Regions from separate parts of the Photobacterium sp. DNB22_13_2 genome, predicted to be linked through region 4. Evidence: riboswitches for the same ligand, from Rfam matches in the RefSeq annotation. Region 4 holds a riboswitch; each other region holds the start of a gene.
What was found. Region 4 has a riboswitch for lysine ahead of ACVA58_RS09400 (Na+/H+ antiporter NhaC family protein). Riboswitches for the same ligand answer to the same signal wherever they lie in the genome.

Region 1: another riboswitch for lysine. It lies ahead of ACVA58_RS10700 (Na+/H+ antiporter NhaC family protein); the one in region 4 lies ahead of ACVA58_RS09400 (Na+/H+ antiporter NhaC family protein).
Region 2: another riboswitch for lysine. It lies ahead of ACVA58_RS02510 (Na+/H+ antiporter NhaC family protein); the one in region 4 lies ahead of ACVA58_RS09400 (Na+/H+ antiporter NhaC family protein).
Region 3: another riboswitch for lysine. It lies ahead of lysC (lysine-sensitive aspartokinase 3); the one in region 4 lies ahead of ACVA58_RS09400 (Na+/H+ antiporter NhaC family protein).

What each region holds. Positions count from the first base shown of each region.
Region 1 covers NZ_JBNNXU010000005.1:341,276-345,204, forward strand. Annotated here, with positions in the region: gene ACVA58_RS10695 (family 16 glycoside hydrolase) at 1-321, shown strand, start outside; gene ACVA58_RS10700 (Na+/H+ antiporter NhaC family protein) at 414-2,000, opposite strand; lysine riboswitch at 2,084-2,254, opposite strand; gene ACVA58_RS10705 (BCCT family transporter) at 2,440-3,929, shown strand, end outside.
Region 2 covers NZ_JBNNXU010000001.1:588,251-592,179, forward strand. Annotated here, with positions in the region: gene ACVA58_RS02510 (Na+/H+ antiporter NhaC family protein) at 1-1,533, opposite strand, end outside; lysine riboswitch at 1,633-1,816, opposite strand; gene ACVA58_RS02515 (H-NS family histone-like protein) at 2,187-2,582, shown strand; gene ACVA58_RS02520 (lytic murein transglycosylase) at 2,863-3,831, opposite strand; gene ACVA58_RS02525 (YcgL domain-containing protein) at 3,835-3,929, opposite strand, start outside.
Region 3 covers NZ_JBNNXU010000013.1:5,439-9,367, reverse strand. Annotated here, with positions in the region: gene ACVA58_RS17840 (pyridoxal-phosphate-dependent aminotransferase family protein) at 1-608, opposite strand, end outside; lysine riboswitch at 863-1,049, shown strand; gene lysC (lysine-sensitive aspartokinase 3) at 1,158-2,540, shown strand; gene metH (methionine synthase) at 2,637-3,929, opposite strand, start outside.
Region 4 covers NZ_JBNNXU010000005.1:33,732-37,660, forward strand. Annotated here, with positions in the region: gene ACVA58_RS09395 (saccharopine dehydrogenase) at 1-303, opposite strand, end outside; gene ACVA58_RS09400 (Na+/H+ antiporter NhaC family protein) at 342-1,838, opposite strand; lysine riboswitch at 1,976-2,151, opposite strand; gene cspE (transcription antiterminator/RNA stability regulator CspE) at 2,577-2,786, opposite strand; partial or broken gene ACVA58_RS09410 (ROK family protein) at 3,066-3,302, opposite strand; gene ACVA58_RS09415 (NupC/NupG family nucleoside CNT transporter) at 3,704-3,929, opposite strand, start outside.

The DNA.
Region 1 (3,929 bases), 310 kb from region 4:
CCAGTTAATGCGATGTCGGAAGATGAAGCGCAGCGAGAGTTAACGATTCAGTATTTTTCTTATCCCGACCATTCTGGGGATGTGCTGAGAGAAAGCGCTCCGGGCCAGTATGAAACAGCTGCGAAGATACGCCCCGGCCAGTGGTTTAAATTAACGGCTGAAATAAATAACAACCAAGCGATTTTTTATATCGATGGTGAAAAAGTGTTGGTGGTTGAGCGCTTGTTCCACGGCTCAGAGCACAAAGGGGTCATCGGATTGATTACCCAGCCTGGGAATGATGCCTATTTTTCTGATCTGCAAATCAAGCACAGCCAGTAGCTAGCTGGTGGATGGTCATAAAAAAAGAGCAAGGCCATCAAATGGCCTTGCTCTTTTTGGATGAGCGTCTCGTCCTAAAATTCGTTGACGGTTTAACTTGTTACAGGCTCGGCAGCCATAACAGGCTTGCTCTTGCGAACCGCAAAGGCACAGAAGGCCAGGAACCAAAGACCACTTACAGCAACACCCGCCCAAGCAGAATGAGTGTAACCGATAGCGAGGTAACCCAGTAGGGCACCGAAAGCAACCGAACATGCGTACGGTAGCTGGGTCATAACATGGTCCATATGGTGACAGCCGGCACCGGTCGCCGACAGGATACTGGTGCTTGAAATTGGCGAACTGTGATCCCCAAATACTGCGCCAGCCAATACAGCGGATAGCATAGGAAGCAGTAGTGCAATGTCACTGGCTGCAGCAATATCACCGGCTAGCGGTAACATGATCCCGAAGGTGCCCCAGCTGGTGCCGGTAGCAAACGCCATTGCACAAGACAGTAGGAAGACAACCGCTGGAAGCAGCTCAACAGGCAGGTTGCCGTTTGACATTGAAGCGAGGTAAATACCGGTTTGCATGTCACGGACAACGGCACCAATAGTCCAAGCAAAGAACAGGATGATGATCGCTGGCATCATAGCAGAAATACCCTGTGGTGCCGCTTTCATCCAGCTGTCCGTACCCAACTTCAGGCGAAGAGCCAGTGTAATAGAAACCACTAGGCTACAAATCGCACCGTATACCAGTGAGGAGCCCACATCAGTGTTCTCGAATGAGCCAATTACGCTGAAGGCTTCGCTTTTGGCAGCAAGTACATCTGCGCCCGATTGCACCATGAAAAAGACTGTCGCCATCGTCAGGGTCAGGATAGGCAATACCATGTCGATCATGCCGCCTTTGGCTGATTCTGGTACTTCAACCTCCAAACCAGCAGGTTTGCCCTTGGATTCATCCCATAGCTTGCCTTCCAGTGCCCATTTCTCATGCTTGCGCATTGGGCCGATATCAAGTTGGAAGGCAATAACACACAGCACCATGACCAAAGTGAATACCGCATACAGGTTCATTGGCATCATCTCGACAAAGGCCGAGATCGGGCTCTGATCCGTCACACCGTGAGCCATCATGATGCCGCCAACTAGGGCGATGATATAGGCACCCCATGACGAGATCGGCATTAGCACACACACTGGTGCTGCGGTTGAATCAAGCAAGTAGGCCAATTTGGCACGTGAGATATTGAAACGGTCGGTGACTGGGCGACAGATGGCACCCACAGACAGGCTGTGGAAGAAGTCATCAATAAAGAAGATGAAGACCATCAAACCGGTTAGGGACTTGGCACTGCGGCGATCTTTACAGCGTACCGCTGCCCAGTCGGCGAACGCTTGGGTTGCACCTGATACACTCATCAAGCTGATAAGCGCACCAAGCAGTAACATGAAGATGATCATGTTGACGTTGTCACCGTTCATTGCGCCATCAACCCAGACAATCGCCAGGACTTTTTCAACCAAGTACTGCAAAGATTCTAATGGTGAATATTGGTTTAGCATCATGGCACCGGCAAAGATACCGGATCCAAGGGAAAGCAAAACCCGCCTAGTAGTAACGGCAAGGATAACAGCCAGCATGGCAGGGACAACGGACAATAGAGAGTCCGAAAAATCTACAAGGTTCATGATCTCATCACACCTACAACTTAAAGGTGGAGATCTACCGAAAGGAAGTGTAACTAAGACGAAGATAGGTATGACTTGTTACCCCCTCAGGTAGCGCTCCATAGGTAAATACTATGGCAGTTCTATGCCTATTCGACACAGACCCAGCGACTGAGTTGATAGCTGCAGTCACTTCGGCGCTGACTCCTTTCTCCGGCTTCACAGGTATCACCCTCTGCTCGGTTACTTTTAGGCAGCGCGCCTCTACTGATTTAGGGAATATCACCGTTAATCCTACTGGTTTTTGGTGATAAGTCTAACATTATATACGGCTGAATAATTATGTCAGCTAATAATCAGCTTTTTTCATCGTGTTCATTAGAATGTTGGTTTGTACAGTTGCCCCCTTTTCTTGATTATCCCACTTACCCACTATGGGATTTTATTTTAAGGAGCTCACGTGTTTTCTCGTAAACACTTTGAATTGATCGACAAGCCGACGTTCTTCGGGGCGTTGGGTATGTTGATCTCGGTTGTGGTGCCCTTGCTGCTGTTTCCAGTGCAAGGTGCCGAATGGATTGCCATCGCCAAAACTTTTATGACCGACAAGCTCGGTTTCCTTTATTTGTCGCTCGGTGTCGCTGCATTTTTCTTTATGATTTACATCGTTTTTTCTGACATTGGCCAAATCAAGTTGGGGGACCCTGATGAAAAGCCTGAATTTACCACGGCTTCCTGGGCAGCGATGCTGTTCTGTGGTGGTATCGGTGCCAGTATCCTGTACTGGGGAACGATAGAGTGGGCTTATTATTACCAAGCCCCTCCGTTCCAGCTTGAGCCGGGGAGTGAAGAGGCGGTTCGCTGGGCCGCAACTTATGGTTTGTTTCACTGGGGACCGATTGCTTGGTCTATCTACTTAGTACCGGCCCTGCCGATTGCGTACTTCTTTTATGTTCGTAAGCAGCCAGTGCTAAAAGTATCGGCGGCGTTGATGCCGGTGATTGGTGAAGCCCGCAGCTATGGCTGGTTGGGCAAGGTCATTGATGTGCTGTTTATCTTTGGTCTTCTCGGTGGTGGTGCGACAACGCTTGGCCTTGCCGCTCCCTTGATCACCGAAGGTGCTCACTATCTCTTTGGCGTACCAAAAGACACTGTGACCCAGATTATTGTGTTGATGCTCTGTACTGCGATCTTTGCGTACTCGGCCTACGCCGGGATGGAAAAAGGGATCAAGTTCCTCAGTAATATCAACTTTTGGGGCGCGCTTGGCTTATTGGCCTTTGTGTTGATCTCTGGTCCCACCATTTTCATGCTGGAAACCGGGCTTGATTCACTGGGCCGTATGTTGTCGAACTTCTTTGTAATGGCGACATGGGCTGAACCGTTCGGCGGCTATGGCTCTTTTGAAAATACCCATTTCCCACAGGACTGGACCATTTTCTACTGGGCGTGGTGGCTGGTGTTCGCACCGAGCATGGGCTTGTTTGTTGCGCGGATCTCCCGTGGCCGTACTATCAAGCAAATGGTAACGGGGTCGATCTTCTTTGGGTCGATGGGCTGCTTTTTGTTCTTCATGATTTTGGGTAACTACGGTCTATCGTTGCAGCTGTCAGGCGCGCTGGATGTCGTTGGTATCCTTAACAGTGAAGGGGCGACCAAAGCCATTTTCTCAATCCTTGAGCAACTGCCATACAGCACCGCTGTTATTGCTGCATTCACGCTATTGTGTTTAATTTTCACAGCGACTACGTTTGACTCGATCTCTTATATCTTGGCATCGGTGGTACAGAACAATGTGACGGAAGACCCAATGCGCTGGAACCGCTTGTTCTGGGCCTTTGCATTGTCATTTATGCCTTCGGTATTACTGTTCATGGGGGGCTTATCGACCCTACAGACCGCAGCCATTGTTGGTGGTCTGCCGCTGTTGGTTATTGCGGTGATGCTGAT
Region 2 (3,929 bases), on a different contig from region 4:
GATGAAAGCAATGGTTGCCGTCATGAACGACACAGCCAGAGAGCTTGTGAAGCCAAGCACCAAGAAACCGATGGTTGATACTACGGCCATCGACAATGCGTAAGGTAGCTGAGTTGATACGTGATCGATGTGGTGGCAGCGTGCACCCGTTGACGACAGAATCGTGGTGTCAGAGATAGGCGAACAGTGGTCACCAAATACCGAACCCGCCAATACTGCACCTAGCATTGGAAGCATCAGCATGATATCCGTCGCGGCAGCCAGATCACCCGCGATTGGCAGCATAATACCGAATGTACCCCATGAAGTACCGGTTGAGAACGCCATCACGCCAGCCAGCAAGAACAAGATAGCTGGTAGCAACATTGGACTAATATTACCTTCCACCATCGTCGACAGGTATTTGCCTGTTGCCATATCGCTGATCACGTTGCCGATGCTCCATGCAAACAGCAAGATCAAAATCGCTCCGAACATCGACTTAGCACCGATCCATAACGTAGAAGACACGTCAGCCATCGGAATGCGTTGGCGGATTACAGGAATTAGCGCAGCAATAAAACCGACCAAACCACCGTATACCAGAGACATGCCTACATCTGTGTTCTCAAAAGCACCCAGCACGCTAAATGCGAGACCATCAGCAGCCAGAGCTTGGTAACCGGTAAAGATCATAAAGAAGAACGTCGCCACAATCAGGGTCACGATCGGCATAATAAGATCAGCAACACGACCATTTTTGCTTTCTTCGATTTCAAGTTCGTCATTCAGATCTTTGGCACGGCTGTCACTATCGCCCTCGTCAAAGCCGCGGCAGTGACTGGCTTCCAGTTCGTGCTTTTTCATTGGGCCAACATCAATTTGGAACCAAGCCACCACGAAGACCATCAGCAATGCAAAAACTGCATAGAAATTCATTGGTGCCAACTGTACGAATGCACCCAGCGGAGTATATTCCGTCACACCATGTGATGCCAAAATACCGCCAATCAAGGTAATAATGTAGGCACCCCAGCTAGAAGCAGGCATTAGTACACACATTGGTGCTGCTGTTGAATCAAGGATATATGCTAATTTGGCACGGGACACATAAAAGCGATCTGTCACTGGGCGCGAGATCGAACCGACAGCCAAGCTGTTGAAGTAGTCATCAACAAAAATAAACACCCCCAAGAAAGCAGCCAGCAGTTTAGCGCCACGCTTACTCTTAATTTTGGTTTGTGCCCATTCTGCAAATGCACGGGTACCGCCAGAAAGTGTCAGCAATGCTGTGGTCATACCCAGCAAAATAAGGAAGGCGACGATACTCATGTTCCAGCTGTTAATGGCGCCGTCTTCAATAAACAGCCCTTTAACCGTGGTACCAATATAGCTTGCGGTGCCGCCGACAGAGAAATCAGTCAGCAGGAATGCGCCCAGAAGGACACCTACACCCAAAGAAACTAAAACGCGTCGTGTAAGGATTGCCAAGCCCAATGCAACCAAAGGTGGCAACAATGATATGGCGGAATGGGAAAAATCTACAATATTCATGATCTCGACTACAACCGATCCTGGTTGGAGATCTACTGTTTTACACGACATCTTGTCGTGTATAGAAGAGCATAAGGAAGGGTACTACCCCTAATCCGACTCCACAGTAGCGCTCCATAGTTAATGTAATTATATACTATGGCAGTGTTGCCCCTATTCGGTGACAACCCCAGCAAGCTGGCTTGATAGTCCGAGCTTACTTCGGCAACGGCTCCTTTCGTAAATCCTCATCGGTATCACCCTACGATTTACTACTAATAGACGATGCGCCTCTACCCTTAGTCTAGGTCTGGTCAATTCTACGGAATAGACATTCAAATGCAACCAGTTAACGTGAAAAAAATGACACAAATAGTGAATAGTCTTGCCACAAAGGACAATAATCAGACAGTTGAAAGCGCTTTTTTATACTTAACACATATGAAATTGATGGCAATTATTTAACCGTCTGTGTTGATTGTGGATAAGAATATTTACTCATCTCGACCATTACATTCTATTACAAATGAGAAATGAACCCAGTAAATTGCAAAAAAATAAATATACCCTTCATTTTTTAATTGGCATCGCCGTATTAAAAGTATTATTATTGCAATTATTGAATTGTCACTGCTATTATTAATTTATAGTTTTAGGCCTACAGGAAATAAAAAATGTCTGATGCAATGAAAGCGCTACTTAACCTTCGCAGCCTTCGCGCTCTTTCTCGTGAATATTCTCTTGAACAACTACAGGAAGCGCTAGAAAAACTTCAAACTGTTGTTACTGAGCGTGAAGAGTCTGAAGCTGAAGAAGTCGCTAAAGAAAAAGAACGTACAGAAAAACTAGCTCAGTACCGTGAAATGCTTCTTGCTGACGGTATTGACCCAGAAGAGCTTCTAGCAACTCTTAATAAAGCACCAAAAGCGAAACGCGCACAGCGTCCAGCTAAATACCGCTTCATCGATGAAAACGGTGATGAGAAGACTTGGACTGGCCAAGGCCGTACACCAAGCGCTCTGAAAAAAGCACTTGATGATGGTAAGTCTCTAGAAGAATTTGAAATCTAATAAATCAAATTACCTACGAACATCTATAAAAACCCGACTTTTGTCGGGTTTTTTATTACCTGTGAAAAATCACCATAAAACAATGTAAGCGCATGATTTATATGTTAAAAATGCAAACTCAAGCATGTGATAACAACACGATTAGTTTGAAAGCCATAGGATAGCTAATAATTAACCGTTGGTTTTAAACCATCATCACAGGTTATAGGATGAATCTTCACTTGCCTCAAAGCATAAAAAGCCAGACCTTTTGGTCTGGCTTATTTGTCATATTATGACATTACCTGATTTGATCGGCTAAATGACTTACCGCCAAAGCGAAATAGTGTGACCGGTTCCACTTAAGTAAAGATTGGTAATTACCGTAGATTAAGTAGGCTCGACCATGTTTATCATCCGGTTGAATAAGCCACGCTTCAATATCAACACTCGGTAGTGCCTGACCATTAAAGCGACGAACGCCTAATCGTTGCCAATCCGTTAAGCTTTTGGCTTTGCTCTTTTCAACCCCCATCAGCGAAGCATCGATAGAAGCGGGTAATGAAACTTGTCGGCCCCAGGTATATTGATCATCCCAGCCCGCTTTTTTTAAATAATTCGCGGCAGAGGCAAAAACATCAGCCTCTGTCTGCCAGATATCAATCTTTCCGTCATTATTGCCATCAACTGCATAAGACAAAAATGACGTCGGCATAAACTGAGGTTGCCCCATCGCGCCCGCCCAAGAGCCTTTCATCTCTTCAGGGCTAATATGGCCCGCATCCAATATTTCCAGCGCCGCCATTACCTGCCCGCGGAAAAAAGCTTCACGGCGGCCTTCATAAGCCATGGTCGATAAAGCCTCAACCACATTATAATTCCCCATCAGACGACCGAAATTACTTTCGACCCCCCATAAGGCAACTATAAAGCGAGGCTGTACACCATATTGCTGACCAATTTTATCCAGCGCTGATTTATGCTGGCGATAAAGCTCATTCGCCTGTTTTACTTTCCAAGCCGGCACCGCACGAGGAATATACTCATCCAGCGTCAATTTACGCTCTGGCTGATTTTTATCCGCTTTTACTGCGCGTTCGACAAATGTTATGCCATCAAAAGCAGAGTTGATAATCGACTCCGAAATTCCTTTTTCCTGGGCTTCTACTTTTAGTCCTTCGACATAGTTATCAAACCCCTCATCAGCATAAACTGCCGACGATAATCCTAACCCTAAGGCCACAAAGGCCGATATCAATCGCTTATGCATAGTTTATCCTTTGTTACTGGCGGCTTTATCCGCTTTGTATTGCTCCAGTAAGTTTGGCACGGGTGGCGGTACTTGCAGATAATATCCGTTGCCCTTGA
Region 3 (3,929 bases), on a different contig from region 4:
ACACAAGACAGGCACTTCTGGCTACCGGAATACACCGCATCGAGTTGCCATTCATCCACCAGCAAGGGCACGCCACCGAGCGATGTCACGGCATCGACAATCGTCAGGCAGTCATGCTCGCGAGCCAACTTGGCAATCGCCTGTGCATCGCTCAGCGCGCCAGTTGAGGTCTCGGCATGAACAAAGGCCACTATTTTGGCATCTGGGTGGCTATCGAGCGTTTGAGCAACCAAGGCAGGGTCTACCGGCTCTCCCCAGTTGTTATCGACCATGACAGCAACCCCACCGCAGCGCTCGACATTCTCACGCATCCGATCACCAAAGACGCCATTGCGGCAGACAATCACCTTGTCACCCGGCTCAACCAAATTGACAAAGCAGGCTTCCATACCGGCACTACCTGGCGCAGAAACCGCTATGGTAAAGGTATTTTGAGTCTGGAAAGCATATTGCAGTAGTTGCTTGAGCTCATCCATCATTCCGATAAATAATGGGTCGAGGTGACCAATGGTTGGACGGCTCAGAGCTTGTAGCACCTGCGGGTAAATATCCGATGGGCCGGGTCCCATAAGGGTACGCTGTGGTGGATAGAAACTACCTATTGTCATTTTTATTTTCCTCCCTGGCGGTAAGCGTGGCATTTAACTCGTTATTGTAAGGTACTGATTGACTATATCAGTATTAGGCTAATTATGCTTATACCAAATCACACCCCCTTGTAGCACACCACTCCCCGTGAATTTTGTGACAATTTTTTGCAATTTTTATGCATATTTTATTTCTATACAATTGACAACCGACTAGGAAATCCGGTTCAATATAGATCGTTTTTTGTTCATCCTGAGAAAAGGTTTTCTCAGGTGAAGACAGAAGAGGAGCGTTACCCAGGTATCTAGATTGCGGGGCCCCACCCCGAAGCAGTCTTGAGAGGGGGAGTAACGCCGAGATACGACATGACAGGGGGCATGGAGTATCGGCTACGAAGGTTGAATCCTTCTGGCTGTCATCTATTCACCATGGTAATGAATAGATGGGGAGCTTCTGGTTGTGTACCGGTTTACATCTTACCTTTTTGCTCTCCTGACTTTTTTGTCGGGACTACCATCCCGAGCCCCCTGTGAATTGCGTTTTGACTTTTTATTACTGGGAGACTCGTTGTGAGCTTTGTCGAAAATAACTTTACTGTTCCTCCACCGATAACCGTAGCGAAATTTGGCGGTACTAGCGTAGCCGATCATGCCGCCATGAGCCGAAGTGCCACGATCATCAAGGATAACCCTGCAGCCAAAGTAGTGTTGATCAGTGCCTGTTCCGGTGTCACCAACCTGTTAGTTGAACTTGCAAATGGAATTGCCGATAACGAGCAGCGCTCCCAACGGCTACAGCAGTTAAAATCGATACACCAAAACATTATCGACAAATTGGCCAACCCTGAAGCCGTTGCTGACCACATAGAACAATTAATCAATACCGTGGCAAGTCTCGCACAGCAGGCCGCCGATACCCCTTCGACCAAATTGACCGATCACTTGGTTGCCCATGGCGAGTTGTTGTCGACCCACCTGTTTAGCCAAATTCTCAACGAAATGGGGGCTCCAGCCCAGCGTTTCGATATTCGCTCTGTGATGCGTACCGACAGCCAATACGGCAAAGCTATTCCGCACATCGAAACTATCCGCGAACTTGCAGATTCGCAGCTGCAGCCACTGCTAGCTGGCGATACCATTATCGTTTCCCAAGGCTTCATCGGCTCAAGCCGCGAAGGCGAAACCACCACATTAGGCCGTGGTGGCAGCGATTACAGTGCTGCTTTGGTTGCCGAGGCTATCAGTGCGGAAACCCTAGAGATATGGACCGATGTACCGGGCATGTACTCTACTGACCCGCGTATCACTGCCAATGCCAAACCGATCAGTGAGATTAGCTTTAGCGAAGCATCTGAAATGGCCAATTTTGGAGCGAAGATCCTCCATCCATCGACCTTGCTACCAGCGGTCCGCCAGCAGATCCCTGTCTTCATCGGTTCATCCAAAGCCCCTGAACAAGGTGGCACCTGGATCCGTCAGCAAGTCAGCGAGCCACCAAAATTCAGAGCTCTGGCATTGCGCTGCAATCAGACCATGGTCACCCTGACCAGCCTAAACATGTTCCATGCTTACGGATTTCTATCTGAAGTTTTCCGTATTTTGGCCGAACACAAAATCTCAGTCGACTTGATCACGACCTCGGAAGTCAGTGTTTCATTAACTCTGGATCAAACCGATACCGGTGGTGGTGCACCAAGCCTGCCAGCCGCTGCGATGGAGCAACTGAGTAAGCTGTGTAGTGTGGAAGTCGAGCAAGATCTTTGCTTAGTCGCATTGATCGGTAACGAGCTAGGCGAAGCACCAGGGGCTGCAACCCAAGTGTTTAGCCGACTGGAGCAATACAGTCCACGCATGATCTGTTTTGGCGCCAGCACCCACAACCTGTGTTTCCTGGTCAAAACCGAAGAGTCGCGCGAAGTAGTCAAGGTATTGCATCACGGCCTGTTCGAATAATCGATATCGGAATAGAAGATAAGAAAAAGGCGCCCAGTGAGCGCCTTTTTTGTCTTTGGTGACCCGCTCAGAACGAGGCGAGGCTATTAACTAGAACTAGTTATTCAAGTTCGGGCCCAGCCATTTTTCGGCCTCGATAAGATCCCAGCCTTTACGATCAGCATAGCTGTCACGTTGATCATTCTGGATCTGGGCGATCGCAAAGTAGCGTGAATCGGGGTGGGAGAAATACCAACCCGATACCGACGCTCCTGGCCACATGGCGTAGCTGGTTGTCAGTGACATATCGATCGTCTCTTCGACCTTCAATAACTCCCACAAGCTACCCTTTTCGGTATGCTCCGGACAGGCCGGATAACCCGGAGCCGGTCGGATTCCCTGGTATTTCTCACGGATCAGATCATCATTGGACAAATCCTCATCCTGCGAATATCCCCAAATATCCTTACGCACCTGCTCATGCAGATATTCGGCAAAAGCTTCAGCCAAGCGATCGGCAACCGCCTGGATCATAATCGCGTTATAGTCATCACCTGCCGCTTTATAAGCATCGGCCAACTCACGCTCACCAATCCCACCCGTTACTGCAAAGGCGCCAATCCAATCCGCTTTACCGCTCTCTTTCGGTGCAATGTAATCAGACAGGCAGTAATTAAAGCCTTTCGGCTTCTCAGTCTGCTGGCGCAGGTTATGCAGTACCTTGGCAACCTTAGTGCGAGATTCGTCGGTATACACTTCGATATCATCGCCCACACTATTGGCCGGGAACATCGCACACATACCGCGGGCTTCCATCAAGCCTTCCTGTTCAACACGATCGAGTAAGTCATTGGCATCTTCAAACAGACGACGAGCTTCCTCACCCACTTCCTCATGATCAAATATGGCCGGGTATTTCCCCATCAACGACCAGGTCATAAAGAACGGTGTCCAATCGATATATTGACGCAGGATAGCGACATCAAAGTTTTCAAAAACCTGGACACCCGGTTTAAGAGGTGCCGGAGGCGTGTAGCTATCCCAATCAATCGCCACGCGATTTGCGCGCGCCACTTCTAGGGAAACAGGCTTGGTCTTGGGCCGCTTGCGGCTATGCTGATCACGCACCCTGACATAGTCAGCATCCAGTTTCTCGACAAAGGCCGGGCGCCGCTCATCAGATAACAGGGAGGTACAGACCCCAACAGCACGAGACGCGTTGTTCACGTAGACCACCGGATGACTGTAATTCTGTTCAATCTTCACCGCCGTATGGGCTTTTGACGTTGTCGCCCCACCGATCAGCAGTGGCAAATCAAACCCTTGTCGCTCCATTTCCTTGGCAACATGCACCATCTCATCCAGCGACGGTGTGATCAGCCCTGATAGGCCAATAATATCGACATTTTC
Region 4 (3,929 bases):
ATCCTGCCCCTTAAAGGCATGGGCAAAATAAATGTGCTGATGCTTGAGGGCAAAATCGGCTTCTGCCAATTCTTTCAAGCCAAGGATAAAAGCGTGATCCGGCGCTTCGGTCCAACTATGCCCATCAGCCAGTTCACAACCGACATCAACATAGGCTTGGTCGGGAAAAATACGCGTTGTGCTGCGCTCCACAATCACTTGCGCACCAGCATCAATCAATGATTTGGCTCCTGTTGGTGTTAGTGCCGTTCTATGTTCACCAACTTTTACTTCATCTCTTAGCCAAAATAGTGTGTTCATCATCAATCCTTTATAAACAGATGTTTTTAAGCAACCGCTTCTTAAGCGGTAACAGGGCTTACTGAAGCCTGACGGCGCACCATCAAAACAATCAAAGCAATTTGCAATAATGCCGCCAACAGAATGGTGTACGGACTACGGGTGATCTCGGCGACCATAAAGCCAATACTGGCGGTCACTCCGGTCAAAATGGCATACGGGAACTGGGTACGGACATGGGAAACGTGATCACATCCGGTAGACATCGAACTTAAAATCGTCGTATCCGAAATAGGTGAAGAATGATCACCCAGCATGCCGCCACTCAATGCGGCACCGATACAAATCAGCGGATCGGCACCCAATGCACTGGCAACCGGTACGGCAATAGGGATCAAAATAGCAAAGGTGCCCCATGACGAACCTGTCGCAACCGAGATAAAGCTGCCGATAATGAAGATCATCGCTGGCAACAAAAATACCGGCAGACGGTCATTCATCACCTGACTAATATAATCTCCGGTTCCCAGAGACTTACAGATATCACCCAAGGTCCATGCCAATAGCAAGATAATCAAAATTAGCATGATCCGCTGCATTCCCGATACAAAAGTATTGAAGGCTGTCGAGGCGGTCATAGTTTTGGTGTAGGCGTAGTAGCCAATTGCCGTTACCGAGGCAATCAGATAGCTGGTTCCCAATGATGTACGGATCACCGGGCCATTAATGGTACCGTGCAGATGATAGTTGTAGGTAAACAAGGCAATCAGCGAGCTAAACAGTACCGTCAGGGGCAAGACTATCAGTGAAATTCGGCCAGATTTAACCTGCGGATCTTGCTCTGTTGATGCTTCACTCACCACCGCTTGTTGGCGAGCTTGATACTCCGCTTCAGCCATCGGGCCCCAATCTTTTTTCAGCACTGCATACACAGGCACACTGAACAGTGCTAGCAAGGCATATAGCTGATAAGGGATCACCTGCAAGAAGGTCGTGAAACCATCGACCGGTTGGCCCATATTATCGAAGGCATTTTCAATCAACCCTTGCGAATAGACCCCCCAGCTGATGATCGGGATCAGCACACACACCGGTGATGATGTCGAATCAATAATGAACGCCAACTTTTCTTTGCTCAATTTGAGCTTCTGGTAGATTGGCGCGAACATTGGGCCAAGGATCAACGAATTGCCTGAATCAGTAAAAAAGATACCGATCCCGGTTGCCCAAGTAGCTAACTGGGCTTTCAATGGCGATGACACATAACGGGTAGCCATGGACGAAAACGCCGCCATACCGCCACTTTGTTCAACCAGATAAATGAAACCTGAAATGATAGTAATAACAATAATGATCTGTGCGTTGCTGCCCGAAGCGAGCTGAGTAAACGGCCCATCAGACAGGAACATCAGCGCAGTATCGACCGGGTGACCCTTGGTTAAGATCAGCATGCCACTGATCACTGCAACTCCCAGAGCCAAAACAACATGCCGAGTGGTAAAGGCGAGTATCAATGCCAACACCGCGGGTACGATGGACAACAATCCGTAATCAGCCATTCGTAGACTTCTCCTAAAAAACAACAAGGTATTTATTACCCAAAATGACTTGGGATTCAGAGGAGGGGCGTATAGGAACACGCGAGCAGACAAAGGCTGTACGAAATCGGTAGGCGAACTTACCTGTTCGATGACAAAATTGCTGTAGCTCCCCATCCAGACGGGCCTGGATGACAGTGCTGTTCCTATTAAGAACAACCCCAGCAGTATGGCTGACATCCTCTACTGCTTCGGCATTGGCTCCTTTCGTTTAGCTTCTCTGGTTGTCGACCTTCACTAAACTACTGTTAGGCAATGCGCCTCTACTAACAAGCGAGACTGAATAATTTCTCGCTCTACATTGAATAAAACACAAATCTGGCCAAACCAAACTGAATTGACCACACAACGTGATAAAGATCACGAAATTTATTTTTTAAAACATTAATTTAACATCATCATATACTAGAAAATCATCAGGCTGCAGGGTAAACCACCACAGCGTTCAAAATTCCCACCATTGTGATAATTAGAGATCAGGGCCAATTGAGAGTCGAGAGATGAATGTTTAACTAGGTTTGAACAGAGGTATGACTAGAGATGATTTAGAACAAGCGGTGATTGCATATTTACGCAACTAAGAGAAAGCAGGAGGTAAAGAGAAAGAGAAAGAGAAAGAGAAGATAAAAACAGATCACATATGACAGATATAAAAAATGCCGGCCTAAGCCAGCATTTTATCACAAAGTAAGTTTCGACTTACAGAGCTACAACGTTTGCAGCTTGTGGGCCTTTTTGACCTTGTTCTACGTCAAAAGAAACCTTTTGACCTTCAGCAAGAGTCTTGAAGCCTTCAGAAGCGATAGCGCGGAAGTGTACGAATACATCAGCACCGCCGTTTTCTTGAGTGATGAAACCGAAACCTTTCTCTTCGTTGAACCACTTAACGATACCAGTTGACTTAGACATGGACTGCCCCTTATAAATTCATTAATAAACTAATCGCAATATGCGATATGATAGGTTAGTGAATTATTTAATGTTACGTTCAATCTAAGGGAAACAGTGAGATACAGTACGATAACGTATAAGTAGCTAAAGGTTTAACTTGTACTTGATGTTGCATTGAATAACTCTTTGTTCTAAAGAACGAGAGGGATATTAACAGCTGGGCGCTTTATGTACAGCATTATTTTTAAAAAAATGAATTTTTTTTCCTAAACCAAGGTCAATAATGCCAAAACGGCTTTAACTAGCTTGGCTACCAACCTTCACTGCACCGTATATCCCGCAGTCATCACCCAATTTAGCGGGTAACACCGGCGTGTTGCATTTACCTCCGAATACATAACTCGACAAAACGTTTGGTAAATCATCAAAAATGCGGCTTTGTTTTGATAGCCCCCCACCAATCACTATCATATCAGGGTCAATAAGATTAATGATGCTAGCCAATGCGCGCGCTAACTGATCGATATAAAGCTGGTAAAAGCTGGTGCAATCCGCTCTATGGTCAACGGCCTACATCACCGTCCCCATACCAGCCATCATCCAGATACCAGTTTTTGATTTTCTCAAGATAATGTTGCTCCAACGTGATATCAACCAAGTCAGTGCGTCCAGCCCTCCCCAATATGTCTCTGAGATGGGTTCTGTTCCCTGAATAAGCAACTCTCGGATCAAAGGCCAGTATTCTAATTCACCACCACCCAGTATTAGCGGAATAACGCCCCAGAGCGGCCTTGCACACCTTCAAGTGACCTCGCTACCTTATCGAAGCGCACCGCCCCCTTGAAATCGCACCTCGAGCCTCACGGTAATAGGGAAGCAAAAGGGAAACTAATCCCGCGCCAAATAGTAACCAATAACGGCCCCCCTCAGTACACCTAAAACGAGAAGAAGAAACCTGCAATAGTTGCACTCATGAGGTTAGACATAGTGGCAGCAAAAATCGCCGACATACACAACGTCGAAATTTCATGACGACGCTTTGGTGCCATCGTACCTAGTCCCCCCAATAGCATTGCCGCTGCGGCAAAGTTCGCAAAGCCACACAATGCAAACGTGATAATGGCGGTACTGCGGGTCGAGAGCTCCGTCATTTTTAGATAT